2 regions of the Sinomonas terricola genome follow, and region 1 is predicted to be linked to the other one. Evidence: riboswitches for the same ligand, from Rfam matches in the RefSeq annotation. Region 1 holds a riboswitch; the other holds the start of a gene.
The links. A riboswitch is a leader RNA that binds a small molecule or an ion and turns the genes downstream of it on or off. The one in region 1 is predicted to bind cyclic di-AMP.
Positions count from the first base shown of each region.

Region 1 (7,510 bases):
GACCCCCATGTGACGCGAGTTCCCCGAGGGCCCGCTCGAGGGGAGCACGGCGATACAGGCCGAGCAGCGGCTGGAGCCGCCCGTCGTCGTCCTCGGCCAGGAACGCGTCGACGTCATGCTCTGCCGCTTCCGCCGTGAGCCGCGTGAGAGCTTCCGCGGCGCGCGGCACGTCGACCGCGAGCACCGCGACCCACGGAGGCGCCCCCGCGGCCGGCCGCCCCGCCCCGAGCGCCGCGACCCCGGCGCCGAGGGCCGCGACGGGCCCCCCGAACCGCGGTTCCTCGAGCACAAAGAGAACGTCGCTCCGCGCGCTCTCGCGTACGCCGCCGCCCGTACCCACGCCCCGAGGGCCGACGACGACGGCGCGCCCCGCCCCGGCGACGGCCGCGAGGGCGCGCTCGAGGAGCGTCGATCCGTCGAACACGAGCAGCGGCTTCGGGAAGCCGCCGAGCCGGCTCGAGCGGCCGCCCGCGAGGATGACGGCATCGAACGCCAGGCTGGCCGCCCCGCGCCCGGGCGTGTCTCCGTTCAGGCCGCCGACTCCGGGGCGAGGAACGGACTCCACTGGGCCACGGGCTTCTCGAGTTCCTTGATCTGCCACACCGTCCCGATGGGCGGCTGAGGTGTGAAACGGAGCTTCCAGCCCATCTCGGCCGGCGTGTGATCGCCCTTGACGTTGTTGCAGCGGAGGCAGCACGCCACGAGGTTCTCCCAGCTGTCCGCACCGCCGCGGGACTTCGGGAGCACGTGGTCGATCGTGTGGGCTGTCTTGCTGCAGTACGCGCACTGATGCCCGTCCCGTCGCAGCACGCCGCGTCGGCTGACGCTCGCAGTGTGGGTGCGGCGGGGTCTGATGTATCTGTTGAGCAGGATGACGGACGGGCGTCCGAGCACATCACGAGGACCGACGACCGGATCGTCGTCTTCCACCACGATGCTCGCCTTCCCGGCGAGGACAAGCACGAGCGCCCGGCGGAAGCTGACAACCGCCAGTGGTTCGTATCCGGCATTCAAGACGAGTGTGCGCATGCGCGTTCCTCTTCACGGCCGCACCCGGTCAGGGGCACAGGGCCGGCTGCCCTGTGCGTGGCCGGGCTGATCGACACTCTTAGAGTACTGAACGTCTTCGCAGTTCCACGAACGGAGGGTCTCTCCGGCGCAACGTGTACGCGATTATTCACCCGCCGGACACCTCGCGAAACAACGCAGCGCCCCTCCCGGAGGGGAGAGGCGCTGCGCTGAGCGTTGGTGCGGGCTGATCAGCCGCCGACGCGGATGAAGACCGGGCCGGAGCCGACGTTCACGCTGTAGAGAACAGTGTTGCTGCCGTTCCAACCACCGTGGACGGCCATGCCGTTGCCGACGTACACGGCGATGTGGGCCATGCCCATGCCGCCGTTCTGGTAGTAGGCGAGGTCGCCCGGCTGAGCCTCAGCGGCGCTCACCTGACGGCCGAGCGAGAGGTAGCCCGCCGGCCAGCCGTGGTAGTAGATGCCGACCGCGGCGAGCGCGTTCGTCACGAGGGCGGTGCAGTCCTGGTGCACGCCGAGCTGCGCGTACGCGGCAGCGGCGATCGCGGCGCCCATGCCGCTCGAAGCCACCGGCTTCGCGGCAGCCGGGGCGGCAGCAGTGTTGGTGGATGCCGTGCGGACCGTGTTGCTGACGGTCTGCACCGGGGCCGGGGCGGCCTGCGACTCGACGGCGGGGCGCTCGAAGCTGACCTGAGCGCCGGCGTCAGCGGCAACGTTGGACTCGACGGCCGTCTGGACCTCGAGGGCGGTGGGGGCGGAAGCGTCACGCTGCGTGGGGATTTCCGCAGCGTTCGCGGCAACGCCGCTCGTGAGCACAAGGCCGGACGCGGCAGCAAGGACCGCAGCCTGACGGCCCACGCCACTGGCGTTCTCGGTCACAGCCTTGGCAATGACGGCGATGGAGGAGGTGTTCTCGGCGCGGTGCCGAGCGATTCCAGCGCGAGTGGACATCTCGGGTGTTTCTCTCTTTCGTCGCCGCGCACCACGGGGTATCGGTACGCGGTTGAGGGAGCGGCCACTGGGGGAAAGCCGCACGAGCCTCACGGTCAGGGGTCAGCGGAGCGTGTAGAAGGCGGAGCTTTCGGTGTGGGTCGACTTCGCCTTCTGTGACGTGTCCATGCGGTGGGCGCGGACGGCGTCGGAGAGGACCGAGGCATGGCCGCCAGCCTGACGGCTGACGATGCCTGCGTTACCCGACGCAGCCTGCACAGCAGCGATCAAGCTGCTGCGGACCAGCGCGGCCCGGTGACGCGCAATGACGTTGCGTGACGACACAGAGGTAGCCTCTCCCAATGCCTGCGAGGTGAGCTGTCGGGTTCGGACTGGAAGTATCCGGCCTCCCGGTGCGAACACCGGGCTGCTTTACCCCAAGGCCCTCCGTGAGGAGGACCAGAATTGGTTCCCCCGCCCCTGCCAGACGGTTGTGCGAACGGATTCCGGTCGGCGGCAGAGCTAGGCAATCCGACCGGATGTTCCAACTTGGTTGGAGTTGGAACAAGAACGAGCGTAGCGGACGCAGAACGAAAAGTCACATTCGGATCACAGCCAAAACCAAGATCATCACGAACCGGAAACAGCGGATCCGAGGACTCCGATCAGAGCCACCCGACCGGATCGACGACCTCGCCGTTGACCATGACCTCGAAATGGAGGTGGCAGCCCGTCGAGGCGCCCGTGGTTCCGCTCAGCGCGACCGCGTCCCCACGGCCCACCTTCTGGCCCACCGAGACGCTGAACGAGGAGAGGTGGTTATACGTGGTCTCGAGCCCGTTGCCGTGATCGATGACGACGCGGGTGCCTCCGCCGAAGGGGTGCCAGCCCGCGAAGGTCACCGTGCCGGCCGAGGAAGCCCGCACTGTAGAACCGCATTGCGCGACGAAGTCCTGGCCCCGGTGGAATTCGCGCGCTCCCCCGATCGGGCTCACTCTGTACCCGAACGGCGAGGACTGCACGAGCGTATCGAGCGGCGCACCGAGCGAGCCCTTGGCCTGGGCGGGCGCAATGCTTCCTGCGGACTGGGAGCGGAGCAGACCTTGGAGCTTCCCATCGGGGTCTTGGGCAACGGGGTCTTGGGCGATTCCGATGCCGGACCGGGCGAACGTGACGGGGGCCGTCCGCGGGCGCTGAGACGAGCGCTTCGGCCGCGGCAGCAGGCTCAGGCACTGGAGCGACCGCCGTGCCGATCGCCGCCGTCTGAACGCCTACGGCGAGCACGACGCCGGTCGCGGCGAGGGCAACGCCCAGCTTGTGGCCGGTGCTCGCGGTCGCCGCGCGCATGAGGTCGCGGGCAGGGGCCTGGCGGAGCGAGCGCCGCTGGGCTCGCGCGGCGTCGCGGGGTCGCAGGCCGGTGGAGGAATCGGGGCGCGCCGACGACGGCGCATGCGCGCGCCGTCGCCCATGGACGGGTGAAGTCAAACTCGTAGCCTCTCTCTTCCGCCTGCGGAGTTAGCTGTCGGATTCGAGTCGGAGAGCAATGACTCGGCCCGCACGCGCGCGAACGCATGGGGGCTTCACCCCGAGACCGCTTCCGCGGTCGAGTGGTGGGTCCCCCGCCTCTGCCATGGGTGGGTGCGGCCAGCTCCGCTGGCAGAGCTCGGCGCACGGAGACGGCGGCGCCAGTGGGCGCCACCCCCATGATACGTCGGGCGGGGCCGTTTCGTAATCTTCCCGTTACCTTTAGTGAGACAGGTCTCGCAGCTTGCCGATCACGCATTCATCCAAAGAACGGAATTAATGTGAGAAGCCGATGTTCGATCCTGTGAGAAGTTCAGGAATGTGCCGTCAGCCGATCGAGACGAACACGTGGGCTGCGACCTCGACGGGAAGTTCGAGCGCGCCGTCGACCTTGGGCGTCCGCACGGAAATGTAGTCGCCGACCCGCTCGAGGGCGATCTTCGCCCCAGGCCGGATCCCGCCTTCGTCGAGCTGCGCGAGGAGCTCGGGATCGACCTGGATGGGCTCGGCGAGGCGGCATACGACGACACGCGAACCCGGCGCATACTCACGCATCGCATCGACGAGCGTCACGACGCCCTCGGCGAATCCTTCAGAGGGCACGCCGCCGAGCGCCTCGAGTCCGGGGATCGGGTTGCCGTAGGGCGATTCGCTCGGCTTGCCGAGCAGTTCGTAGAGGCGTCGCTCGACGCGCTCGCTCATGACATGCTCCCAACGGCAGGCCTCGTCGTGGACGTATGCCCAGTCGAGGCCGATGACGTCCGCGAGCAGGCGCTCCGCGAGACGGTGCTTGCGCATGACCTCCGTCGCGCGCTTGCGGCCCGAGTCCGTGAGCTCGAGGTGGCGGTCCCCCGTGACGACGACGAGGCCGTCGCGCTCCATGCGCGCCACGGTCTGGGACACGGTCGGGCCTGAGTGGCGGAGCCGTTCGGCGATGCGCGCGCGCAGGGGCACGATGCCCTCCTCCTCGAGCTCGAGGATCGTGCGGAGGTACATCTCGGTGGTGTCGATGAGATCAGTCATGCGGTCAACGGCTCCTCGGACGCGATTCGGCGGGCTCCGCGGCCAGAAGATCGTGGGACACGGTGCGCACAGCCAGTCTAGCTTATTTTGAACAGCTCAGATTAGGGTCGTGGCGGGGTTCCGCTCCATCGCCCAGCCGTAGCGTTCCGTCGTCGCATGCAGGCCGATTCGCACGGCGCCGAGCGGTTGCGGCAGACTGTTTTGGGGCGGATCGCACCGCCTTCGACGTCGCAAGGAGCCTTGAGTGAGCGAAACGAACCAGCTTGTCATTCCCGCCGACCTTCGCCCAGCCGACGGCCGCTTCGGCGCGGGCCCGTCGAAGGTCCGCCAAGAGCAGGTGGACGCGATCGCGGCCGCCGGGTCGTCGCTCCTCGGCACCTCGCATCGCCAGGCGCCGGTCAAGAACCTCGTGGGCTCGGTGCGCGAGGGCCTCACGTCGTTCTTCGCGGCACCTGAGGGCTACGAGGTGATCCTCGGCGTCGGCGGATCCACCGCGTTCTGGGACGCCGCCGCCTTCGGTCTCGTGCGCTCGAAGGCCCAGCACCTCTCCTTCGGCGAGTTCGGCTCGAAGTTCGCCAAGGCCACGGACAAGGCGCCGTTCCTCGAGGCGTCGAGCATCCGCACGTCCGAGCCCGGCACCCGGCCGGAGCCGGTCGCGGAGGCCGGCGTGGACGTCTACGCCTGGCCCCAGAACGAGACGTCGACGGGCGTCGCGGCTCCCGTCCGCCGAGTTGACGGCGCCGACGAGGGTTCACTCGTGGTCATCGACGCGACGAGCGCCGCGGGCGGCCTCGACGTCGATGTCTCCCAGAGCGACGTCTACTACTTCGCGCCGCAGAAGAACTTTGCGTCCGACGGCGGCCTGTGGCTTGCGCTGTTCTCCCCCGCTGCGCTCGAGCGCGTCGAAGAGATCAAGGCGTCCGGCCGCTGGATCCCCGACTTCCTCGACCTCAAGACCGCAGTCGACAACTCGAAGCTCAACCAGACGTACAACACGCCGAGCCTCACGACGCTCGTGAGCCTCAACGCCCAGGTCGAATGGCTCAACGCCCAGGGCGGCCTCGCGTGGGCCGCGAAGCGCACGGCGGATTCCGCGAGCCGCGTCTACTCGTGGGCCGAGGCCTCGGCCTACGCGACGCCGTTCGTCGCGGACCCGGCCGAACGCTCGAACGTCATCGCGACGATCGACTTCGACGAGTCCATCGACGCGGCGCAGGTCGCGAAGGTCCTCCGTGCGAACGGAATCGTGGACACCGAGCCGTACCGCAAGCTCGGCCGCAACCAGCTGCGCATCGCGACATTCGTGGCGATCGAGCCCGACGACGTCACGAAGCTCACGCAGAGCATCGACTACGTGGTGGGCGCGCTCCGCGGCTGACGCCCTCGTCGGACCTGTTTGGCACAGAAGAACCCCCGGCCTTCCGACCGGGGGTTCTTCTGTGCTGCGTCCCCGCTATTGTGCTGCGGACCCGCGGCCCAATTGCGGGGAAGGGCACCCCATAGAGGATGAGTCAGTCGATCTCGTCGTCGATATCGGTGATTCCGGCGGCCTCGGCGTCGGCGGCTTCCTCGGCCTCCTCCTCGGCCTCCTCCTCGGCGAGCTCGTCGTCGTCGACCGCTTCCTCGTCGTCGACCGCTTCCTCGGCCTCGTCGTCGTCCTCCGCCGCGACCTCCGCAAGCTCGTCCTCCTGCGCTTCGCTGTCCTCGGGCCGGACCCGGTCGGACCACGGCACCCACTCAGGTGCGAGGACCGAGTCCTCGCTCGGCAAGAGGCCAAGCTCGCTCACGGTCACGACTTTCGAGCGCGAGACCCGTGCCACGGTGACGAACCAGTGCCACCCGCGGTAGCCCGGGCGGAGGCACTCGAAGAGATGCGTCACGAGGCGCTCGCCCTCGCTCTTCGCCGCCACGTGACTGCCCACCTGCTCGGCGTCGACCGCTTCGAGGAGTGCCGTGCGCGCGGCGTCGACGGCGCCCGCGAGGAACGCGTCCGGCTTTCCGGCGCGCCACGCGGGCACCCCCGGGCGGGAGAAGCGCGGGGATGCGTCGTGGGAGGTGACTTGGGCGTTCATGCTACGCGTCGAGTTGGTCCGCGACGCGGCGGAGGGCCGCCGCGATCGTCGTGGCCTTGTCCGGATACGTGCCCCTCGAGAGCTGGCCCGAGAGGTTGTCGAGGACGCTCACGAGGTCCTGGACGATCGGCGCGAGTTCGCGGGCGGGCATGCGCTTGGCCTTGGACACCGACGGGAGCTTCTCGAGGACGTGGACGCCGAGTGCCTGCGGGCCGCGCTTGCCCTCCGCGACGCCATACTCGAGCCGCGTTCCGGTCCTGATCTCCCCGGCGTCGGCAGGCACGGCGCTGCCCGGCAGGAAGACCTCATGGCCGTCGTCGCCAGCGATGAACCCGAAGCCCTTCGCCTTGTCGAAGAACTTGACCTTGCCTGTGGGCACTGCCCTGACCCCAATCTGTTGGCACGGCGAACTGCTCGCAGTCCGCGGAGAATAGCGGGCGCCGGTCCTGGCGCCGTCACCTCTAGGTTACTGTGTTCCGCCGTTGCCGTGGCGCGGTGTGAAGGGGTGCTCGGGGTGAGCCTGCGCGGTGAACGCAGTCCCCCTCTCGCGATGAAGTTCGCTCGTGCGGGACTTCACCGCGAGAAGGGGACTGCGTCCGTGCCGTCCATGGCTCCCGCTCGGCATCCCGCGACTCAGTAGAGGATTTGGTTGGCTTGGACGACGTCGGTAGTCCACCACAGGACCTGAAGCTGCATCGGGACGAGAAGCCCCTGCGTCAGCGCGGGCCTCACGAGCAAGCCGTCATAGGCCTGCGGGTCGTGAGGACCGGCCTTGCCGAGATACACGTGGGTTCCGCTTCCAGAAGGCGCAAGCGGGTCCACAGCAGAGACGACCCAGGTCTCCGTCGAGTTGCCCGCCGAGACCGAGATGCGCATCTGGCCATTGGGGTGGTCATACTCCGCATTGACGAAGGCCCATTGCCCAGCGGC
Region 1 covers NZ_JAYGGQ010000002.1:182,305-189,814, forward strand. Annotated here, with positions in the region: gene SPF06_RS05470 (NTP transferase domain-containing protein) at 1-565, opposite strand, end outside; gene SPF06_RS05475 (HNH endonuclease) at 529-1,029, opposite strand; gene SPF06_RS05480 (NlpC/P60 family protein) at 1,260-1,982, opposite strand; gene SPF06_RS05485 (hypothetical protein) at 2,085-2,306, opposite strand; cyclic di-AMP (ydaO/yuaA leader) riboswitch at 2,311-2,469, opposite strand; gene SPF06_RS22090 (M23 family metallopeptidase) at 2,627-2,983, opposite strand; cyclic di-AMP (ydaO/yuaA leader) riboswitch at 3,451-3,617, opposite strand; gene SPF06_RS05495 (iron-dependent transcriptional repressor DtxR) at 3,813-4,508, opposite strand; gene serC (phosphoserine transaminase) at 4,753-5,886, shown strand; gene SPF06_RS05505 (DUF3027 domain-containing protein) at 6,020-6,580, opposite strand; gene SPF06_RS05510 (cold-shock protein) at 6,582-6,959, opposite strand; gene SPF06_RS05515 (LamG-like jellyroll fold domain-containing protein) at 7,214-7,510, opposite strand, start outside.

Region 2 (7,510 bases), on a different contig from region 1:
ATGGCCCACGCTGAGCTGGCGGTCCACGGGAACGGATTGGGGCTGCCCGGACTGGATGGCGGAAGAGAGCGCGATGGAGATGAGCGCGGCCTGGTCAGACTGGCGCAGCGTCACCCGCTGGCCGTCGGGGCTCCTCATGGCGGGGGGCAGCACGAGCGCGTTGCCCTGCAGGCGGGCGCTGATCGTCCCGGCTCCTTGGCCGGGGGCATCGAGCGGGTCTTGGCTCGAGGGGGAGGCCCCGGAGTTCTGGCCCGTCCCCGCGCTGGGATTCTGGATGAGGTTCCTGAACTCGGCAGCGCGGTGGCTAGCCTGGAAGAGCTGGGTGTCGAGCTGCTGCGTGAGGAAGTTGTCCATCGACGCGTAGAGGAGCGATCCGACCACGGAGCAGATCGCGACGAGGAGCAGCATCGTCGCGAGGACGAGTTTCGTGCGGAGGTGCCACGAGTTGGGGTCGCGCCAACGGCGGCGCTGCTCGTCGCCGTCGGCCGTCGAACGCGGCACGGCCCCTGAGAGCTGGTTCATCCGTCAGCGGGCTTGATGACGTAGCCCGCGCCGCGGACGGTGTGGATCATGGGCGCCCTGTTCGCATCGATCTTCTTGCGCAGGTAGGAAATGTAGAGCTCGACGATGTTCGCCTGCCCGCCGAAGTCGTACTGCCACACGCGATCGAGGATCTGCGCCTTGCTGATGACGCGCTTCGGGTTCTCCATGAGGTAGCGGAGCAGCTCGAACTGCGTCGCCGTGAGCTGGATGTCCTCGCCGCTGCGGGTCACTTCGCGCGTGTCGGTGTTGAGCACGAGGTCTCCGACGACGAGCTCGGCGTCGTCCTGCGCCGCGACCCCCGAGCGCTGCACGAGGCGGTGGAGGCGAAGCATGACCTCCTCCATACTGAACGGCTTCGTCACGTAGTCGTCGCCGCCCGCGGCGAGGCCCGAGATGCGATCCTCGACGGCGTCCTTCGCCGTGAGGAACAGGGCGGGCACCTCGGGGAGGAACTGGCGCACGCGCTTGAGGACTTCGACGCCGTCGAAGCCGGGGATCATGACGTCGAGCACGAGGACATCGGGGCGGAAGTCGCGCGCGGCCTTGACCGCGGCAGGCCCGTCAGCGGCAACTTGCACGCTCCACCCCGTCATCCGCAGGCCCATGCTCATGAGCTCGGAGAGGCTCGGTTCGTCGTCGACCACGAGAGCACGGATGGGCGAGCCGTCTGGGTGGGTCAGGGACGGCAGGTTGTTGGTCGTGTAGGGGCTTGCCATGGTTCCAGCCTCCTGTGGATGGGTAGTCCAAGCCTGAGTTCTTCCTGTGTGCACCCTGTGGAGCCAAGCGTAGACCTCGGCCCGAATATCGGTGCCCTTGCGCGGGGCGAAGCACAGCCAGTCCAGCCGAACGGCACAGCGGCGGCACAGGATTCGCGGCGACTCTGGTTGCAGCTGACAGACGACCCACGGAGGAACAGCATGTCACTCGGACAGAACCCCGCGCCGCAGGACCCCCAGCCGGGCCGCGCGCCACAGCAGCCCACCCCGGAGCAGCCCGCCCGGCCGGTCGACCCGGCCGCGCAGCCGACCGAGACGCTCTACCCCAGCCAGGCCCCCACCGCCGTGCAGCCCGGCGTCCCGCCCGCGCAGGGCCAGGGCTGGGGCGGGCCGGGGCAGCATCCCGCGCCCGGTGCGCAGCCTGCCCAGGGTTGGGCTGCGCCCGGCTCCAACGCGGCACCCGGGTGGGGCGCGCCGTCGTCCGCCCGTCCCCAGGGCCAGGGCTATGGCCCGGGCTATGGCGCGCCGGGCCAGGGCTGGGGTGCCCCGGGCTCACCCGCATCCGGCCAAGGATGGGGGCAGCAGCCGCCCGCGGCCCCCAAGAAGGGGCGGCTCGCCCGCCTCACGCCCGTCCAGAAGGGACTCGCCGCGGCGGGGGTCGCCGTCGTCGTCGTGGGCGGTGCAGGCGCCGCGGTGTACGCGGCAACGACCGCGGTCAACAACGCGGCGAATGACAACGCCGGCGGCCAGGGCCTCGGCGGCCCGGGCGCTGGCCAGAACGCTCCGGGCCAGAACGGACCCGGCCAGAACGGCCTGCGCCAGGGCGGCGGGTTCGGCCCCGGCAACCTTGGCCTCGGCGCGGCGGGGCAGGCGGTTCATGGCGAGTACGTCGTGCAGCGCAACGGACAGTACGTGACTGAGCTCGAGCAGACCGGCACGATCACGGCCGTCTCGGCCAGCCAGATGACCGTCAAGAGCCCCGACGGCTACGTGCAGACGTACGCGATCTCGTCGCAGACCACGATCGCGAGCTTCGGCGCCCGGGGCACACGCCAGCAGGGCCAGTCACAGGGGCAGTCGCAGTCCCAGGGCCAGGGCTCTCTCACGGCCTCGAGCCTCGCAACGGGCCAGAGCGTTCGCGTCACCGCCCTCAAGGACGGCAACGCCGCGCTCACCATCCTCGTTGAATCCGCGGCGAGCTCGTCCGGGTCCAGCACGCCGGGTGCGACGGGCCAGAGCAACTAGGCCGGGTTCCTTCGGTGGTGGCCACTCGTTGGTTGAAAGGTGGCCACTCGTTGGTTGAAAGGTGGCCACTCGTCATGCCCCCGACGAGTGGCCACCTTTCGCAAGTCGAGTGGCCAGATCTCGCCCGGGCTTCAACGAACGACGGCGCCGCTTCCCTCGGTGGGAAGCGGCGCCGTCGTCTGTGGTCGCCTCGGCTTGCCGCCGTGTGGACGGCAACCGATCAGTACCAGTTGTGCGTGTAATGAAACGCGAGGGCGTTCGCGGGGGAACCGTAGCGGCTCTTGATGTAGCCGAGGCCCCAGTCGATCTGGGTGCGGTAGTTCGTCTGCCAGTCGTCTCCGGCGGAGGACATCTTGCCGCCCGGGAGCGCCTGGGCGATGCCGTACGCGCCGCTGCTCGAGTTCGTGGCGGTCGTGGTCCAGTTGGACTCGCGGTTCCACAGCGTAATGAGGGCCTGCATCTGGTCCTGGCCCCAGCCGAACTTGGCGAGCTGGGTCGAGGCGTAGGCCTGGGCGCCGGCGGGGTCATTGACCGGCTGGGTCTTGAGGAGTTCGGCCTTGGCGGCGGCCGCGGCGGCCTGGGCCTGCTGGTCGGCGTCGGCCTTCGAGATCGAGCCGACGCTCGGACGGATGAAGTCGAGCTTCGCGTCGGCCGCGGCGTTGATCTGGGGCGAGGCAACGGGGGAGATCGAGCCCGCGGCCGCGACGTCGCCGCCGGCGGCGGCCCCGCCGCTCACGGCCGCGGCAAGGCCGACGGATGCGGCGACGACGGCGTTCCGGTAGCGGCCGCCGGTGGCGGTGCCCAGTCCGGCGGTGATGCGGGTGAGGCGGCTCGGCGGGGTCTCCGCGCGATGGCGGCCCCGACGGCGCACAGGCGTACCCAGGGTCATGGTGTTGCTCACGCAAGGAACCTCTCGTTAGCGCCTGCGAAGTTAGCTGCCGGGTTCGGATGCGAGCCATCCGGCCCTCGCCATGTGGCGTGGGCTTCACCCCTGGCCGCGGTCCCGCGCTGGGCGGAACCTGAGGCGACCGATTGGGTCCTCCGTCTCTGCCTTAGATGTCACGCTGAGCTGTCGGCAGAGTTCGGCGAACAGGGGCTCAGCGTTGCGCGGGGTTTCCCGTGCACTTGTTCCACCGTACGGTATGACGTGAACCTTTGTCACATTTGGGTAACAGCGGATGGGCAGGGCCCGGATAGGGGCCGGATATTCTGCAGAAGGGAGCGCGGACGAGTCCAGTTCGCATGCACACTCGCGGGCGTGATTTCTACAACTGTCCGAATAATGAGACAGTTGCGCGGTCACCGGACAGCTCTGCGAAGCCCCGATGCCGTCGAACAATATTCGACGGAGCCCGATTTTCGGGCCCTAGATGTGAAAAAACAGGTTCACATGTGCCACTTGCCGAATTGTGAGATATGTCACAATCTCGCGATTCGTCTCATTATGTGAGACGGGACCCCCATTGTTACTTGCCTGTAGCCATTGTTACGGGGACACTCGAAGTGTGAACAAGAACTCAACGGCTCCTGCACTGGACATCCGCACCGGCCCATCGGCCGCTCGGACGATGTGCCGTTGTCGAATGCATAGCTGACTGCGCCACCCCAGCACTTGGCTTTTCGCTCCCCCTGTTCAGCATTCGAAGCCGTACGCGGCTAGTCACATAGAGGTCAGCACTTCATGTCAGTTGCATCCGGATACGTCCACATCTCTGTCCGCAACGCGCAGCGCGCCCAGGCCGCTGCCGCCCGTCAGCCGTTCGGCGGCCGCACCACGGGCCAGCCTGAGCCCTACGGCGCGTCCCGCCCCCTCCGCCCCGTCGAGGACTACTCTCCCATGACCGCGCCGACCCCCGTGATCGCTCCGGGCGTCGAGCCGGTCCGCGCGGTCGCCGCGGACACCGTGGCCCACGGCTTCGTCCTCTACGTCGGCATCTCCGAGGAGCAGGCCGCGGCCGCGGGCTCCTCGATCGCCCGGATCGCGCAGGAGATCCGCGCCTACGCCCAGAACCTCGTTCCGGGCGTCGAAAGCTACGCGGCCGTCGCCGTCGCCCCGGCCGCCGCTCAGGGGAGCCCGCTCGACGTCGTCCGTTCCACGTTCGGCGATCCGACCATCGGCAACCGCCCGCGCCCCGAGCCGCGCTCCGCCCAGCCGAACGAGAGCCGCCCGAGCGGCGTGCTCATCGACCTCGCCCGCCGCGAGGTCCACCTCGACGGGCTCACGCTCAACCTCACGTTCAAGGAGTTCGAGCTCCTCAACTACCTCGTCGAGAACGGGACGCGCACGGTGAGCCGCGACGAGCTCCTCGAGAACCTGTGGAAGAACGCCGAAGAGGTTCCGAACGAGCGCACGATCGACGTCCACATCCGCCGCCTCCGCTCGAAGCTCGGCCGCCTCGCGAACACCGTCCGGACGGTGCGCGGGCAGGGCTACCGCTTCTACGAGCACCCCGAGGTGGTCGTGTGGGCGGCGCCGGAGTACTCCATCTGACGGACCCGGCCCCTAGGCTTGCTCCATGAGCAAGCACCACGTCAAGAGGCTCGTCGTCCTGCGCCATGCGAAGGCGGCGTGGCCGGAGGGCGTGCCGGACATCGAGCGCCCGCTCGCGGAGCGCGGCCACGCCGACGCCCCCGAGGCGGGGAAGTGGCTCCTGCACCACGAGGTCGTGCCCGACTTCATCCTCTGCTCGGTCGCGCTGCGCACGCGCCAGACGTGCACGTGGGTGTGCGACGAGCTCGGCGACCTCGCTCCCACGCCCAAGCTCGAGACAGGCCTGTACGCGGCCGGCGCGGGGCGCATGCTCGCCGTCGTCAATCACGTGCCTGAAACGGTGCGCACGCTCCTGCTCATCGCGCACATGCCCGGCGTCCAGGACCTCGTGCTGCGCCTCGCCTCGCGCGACTCGGATCAGGACGCCTATCTCGACGCCGCGAACCACTTCCCGACGACTGGCCTCGCCGTGCTCGAGGTCGACAAGCCGTGGGGCGAGCTCGACGGCCAGGACGCCCGCCTCACCGATTTCGCGGTGCCGCGGGCCGGGGAGCGGAAGCACGGGCACCGGCACTAGACCTCGTGGCCGTGGCCGTGGGCCGTGGCGGGCGGCGAGTTCCTGACGGCGCCGGGCGCGAGGGCTTGGCGGGGCCCGGACGGCGTGCGGCCTGCCGCCGACGCGGCCACACGGCGCCCGCGAACAGGATTCCGAGCGTCGCGACGAGCGCCACGACAGCCCCCGCGAAATAGGGGTCCGCATCTCGGCTCGAGACGCTCGTGACCGTGTTCGGGGCGTCGTCCCACGCGACGCCGAGCACCCGGAGGAACGCGAGCGAGCACCCGATCGTGAGCGCCGTACCGAGGGCGGCCGCCGCCGCGAACCAGTAGCGGCCCATGCCGAGGATCGCGTAGAGCGCGCTCAGCACGAACGCCGCGAGGGCGGCGAGGGCGAGGGCTCCAAGCCACTCCTCGAGGGTCCACGCCGTGAGGGCGAGAAGGATCGCGGCCGCGAGCGTGCACCACAGCGTTGCGCGGGCGCTGCGGCGCAACGGAAGGAATCGCGAGGGTGCCACGGGGCTAGTCTGTCACCCGCGGGCCCTGACCGGCCCGGTAGGCTCGACGGGTCCACCGCTCGCTACCCCGAGATCCTCATGGCCCGTTTCCCCCGCCCGCAGTTCCTGCCCTTCCGTTTCCCCCGCCCCCGCAAGCCCTGGCCCATCGTCGCCGCCGTCCTCGCGGTCGCCGCCGTCGTCCTCGCCGTCGGCACGCTGGTCTTCCAAGGGGCCCCGCCGCACGAAGCGCCGGCCGCCCCCGCGGGCCGCGCGCCGTCGTCCGACCCCTACCGCCCCGCGTTCCACAACGCCCCCGCGGCGCACTGGATGAACGATCCGCAGCGCCCGATCCTCATCGACGGCGTGTGGCACGCGTACTACCTCTACAACGCCGACTACCCGACAGGGAACGGTACCTCCTGGCGGCACATGACGAGCACCGACCTGATCCACTGGACGGACGCGGGCACGGCGATCGAGAAGTTTGCGAACGGGCTCGGCGACGTCGAGACAGGCAGCGTCGTGGTCGACGACGACGGCGCGGCGGGCTTCGGCAAGGGCGCCCTCGTCGCGGTCCTGACCCAGCAGCTCGACGGCGTGCAGAGGCAGTCGCTCTTCTCCTCCTCCGACGGCGGGCGCAGCTTCACGAGCTACGCCGGCAACCCGGTCATGCCCAACCCCGGGGCGAAGGACTGGCGCGACCCGAAGATCGTCCGCGACGACGCGCACGGCCAGTGGGTCATGGCCCTCGCGGAAGGCCACAAGATCGGCTTCTACACGTCGAAGGACTTGCGCGCGTGGAGCTACGCGTCCGGCTTCGAGACCCAGGATCTCGGCGTCCTCGAGTGCCCGGACCTCTTCGAGCTGAATCTCGACGGCGACCCGCAGGCACCGCGCTGGGTCCTCATGGCGGGCGCGAACGGCGCGTCCGAGGGCCGTACGACCGGCACGGCCTACTGGACCGGGACGTGGGATGGGACGCGTTTCGTCCCGGACGGCGGGGACCGCGCGCATCAATGGGCCGACGACGGACCGGACTTCTACGCGGCCGTCACGTGGGACGATCCGCGCCTGGGGCCCGCGGAGCGGCGCAACTCGCGATACCTCATGGCCTGGATGAACAACTGGGCGTACGCGAACCTCCTCCCGACGGGCGACTGGGCGGGCGCCGATTCGATCGTGCGGACAGTGCGGCTCAGGACGGTCGACGGCGCCGCTCGCCTCACGTCCGAGCCCGTGCCGGCGGGAGGCGGGGGCTCTCCGCGGGAGCTCTCGGGCGCCGAGGTCGAGCAGGCCCAGCCGGGCGACGGGGCGTTCGCGCTCGATGCCGAGTTCGAGCGGGGGCCCGGCGACGGCGGGAACGTGGCGCGCATCCAGCTCGCAAGCGGCGGGGCTGCTTACGCGACGATCGGCTACGACTTCGCTGCAGGGCAGGCATTCGTCGAGCGGGGTGCGGACGCCTT
Region 2 covers NZ_JAYGGQ010000014.1:16,687-24,196, forward strand. Annotated here, with positions in the region: gene SPF06_RS16665 (sensor histidine kinase) at 1-522, opposite strand, end outside; gene SPF06_RS16670 (response regulator transcription factor) at 519-1,259, opposite strand; gene SPF06_RS16675 (hypothetical protein) at 1,461-2,504, shown strand; gene SPF06_RS16680 (aggregation-promoting factor C-terminal-like domain-containing protein) at 2,725-3,405, opposite strand; cyclic di-AMP (ydaO/yuaA leader) riboswitch at 3,410-3,602, opposite strand; gene SPF06_RS16685 (winged helix-turn-helix domain-containing protein) at 4,186-4,995, shown strand; gene SPF06_RS16690 (SixA phosphatase family protein) at 5,021-5,572, shown strand; gene SPF06_RS16695 (hypothetical protein) at 5,517-6,068, opposite strand; gene SPF06_RS16700 (glycoside hydrolase family 32 protein) at 6,147-7,510, shown strand, end outside.
Region 2: another riboswitch for cyclic di-AMP. It lies ahead of SPF06_RS16680 (aggregation-promoting factor C-terminal-like domain-containing protein); the one in region 1 lies ahead of SPF06_RS22090 (M23 family metallopeptidase).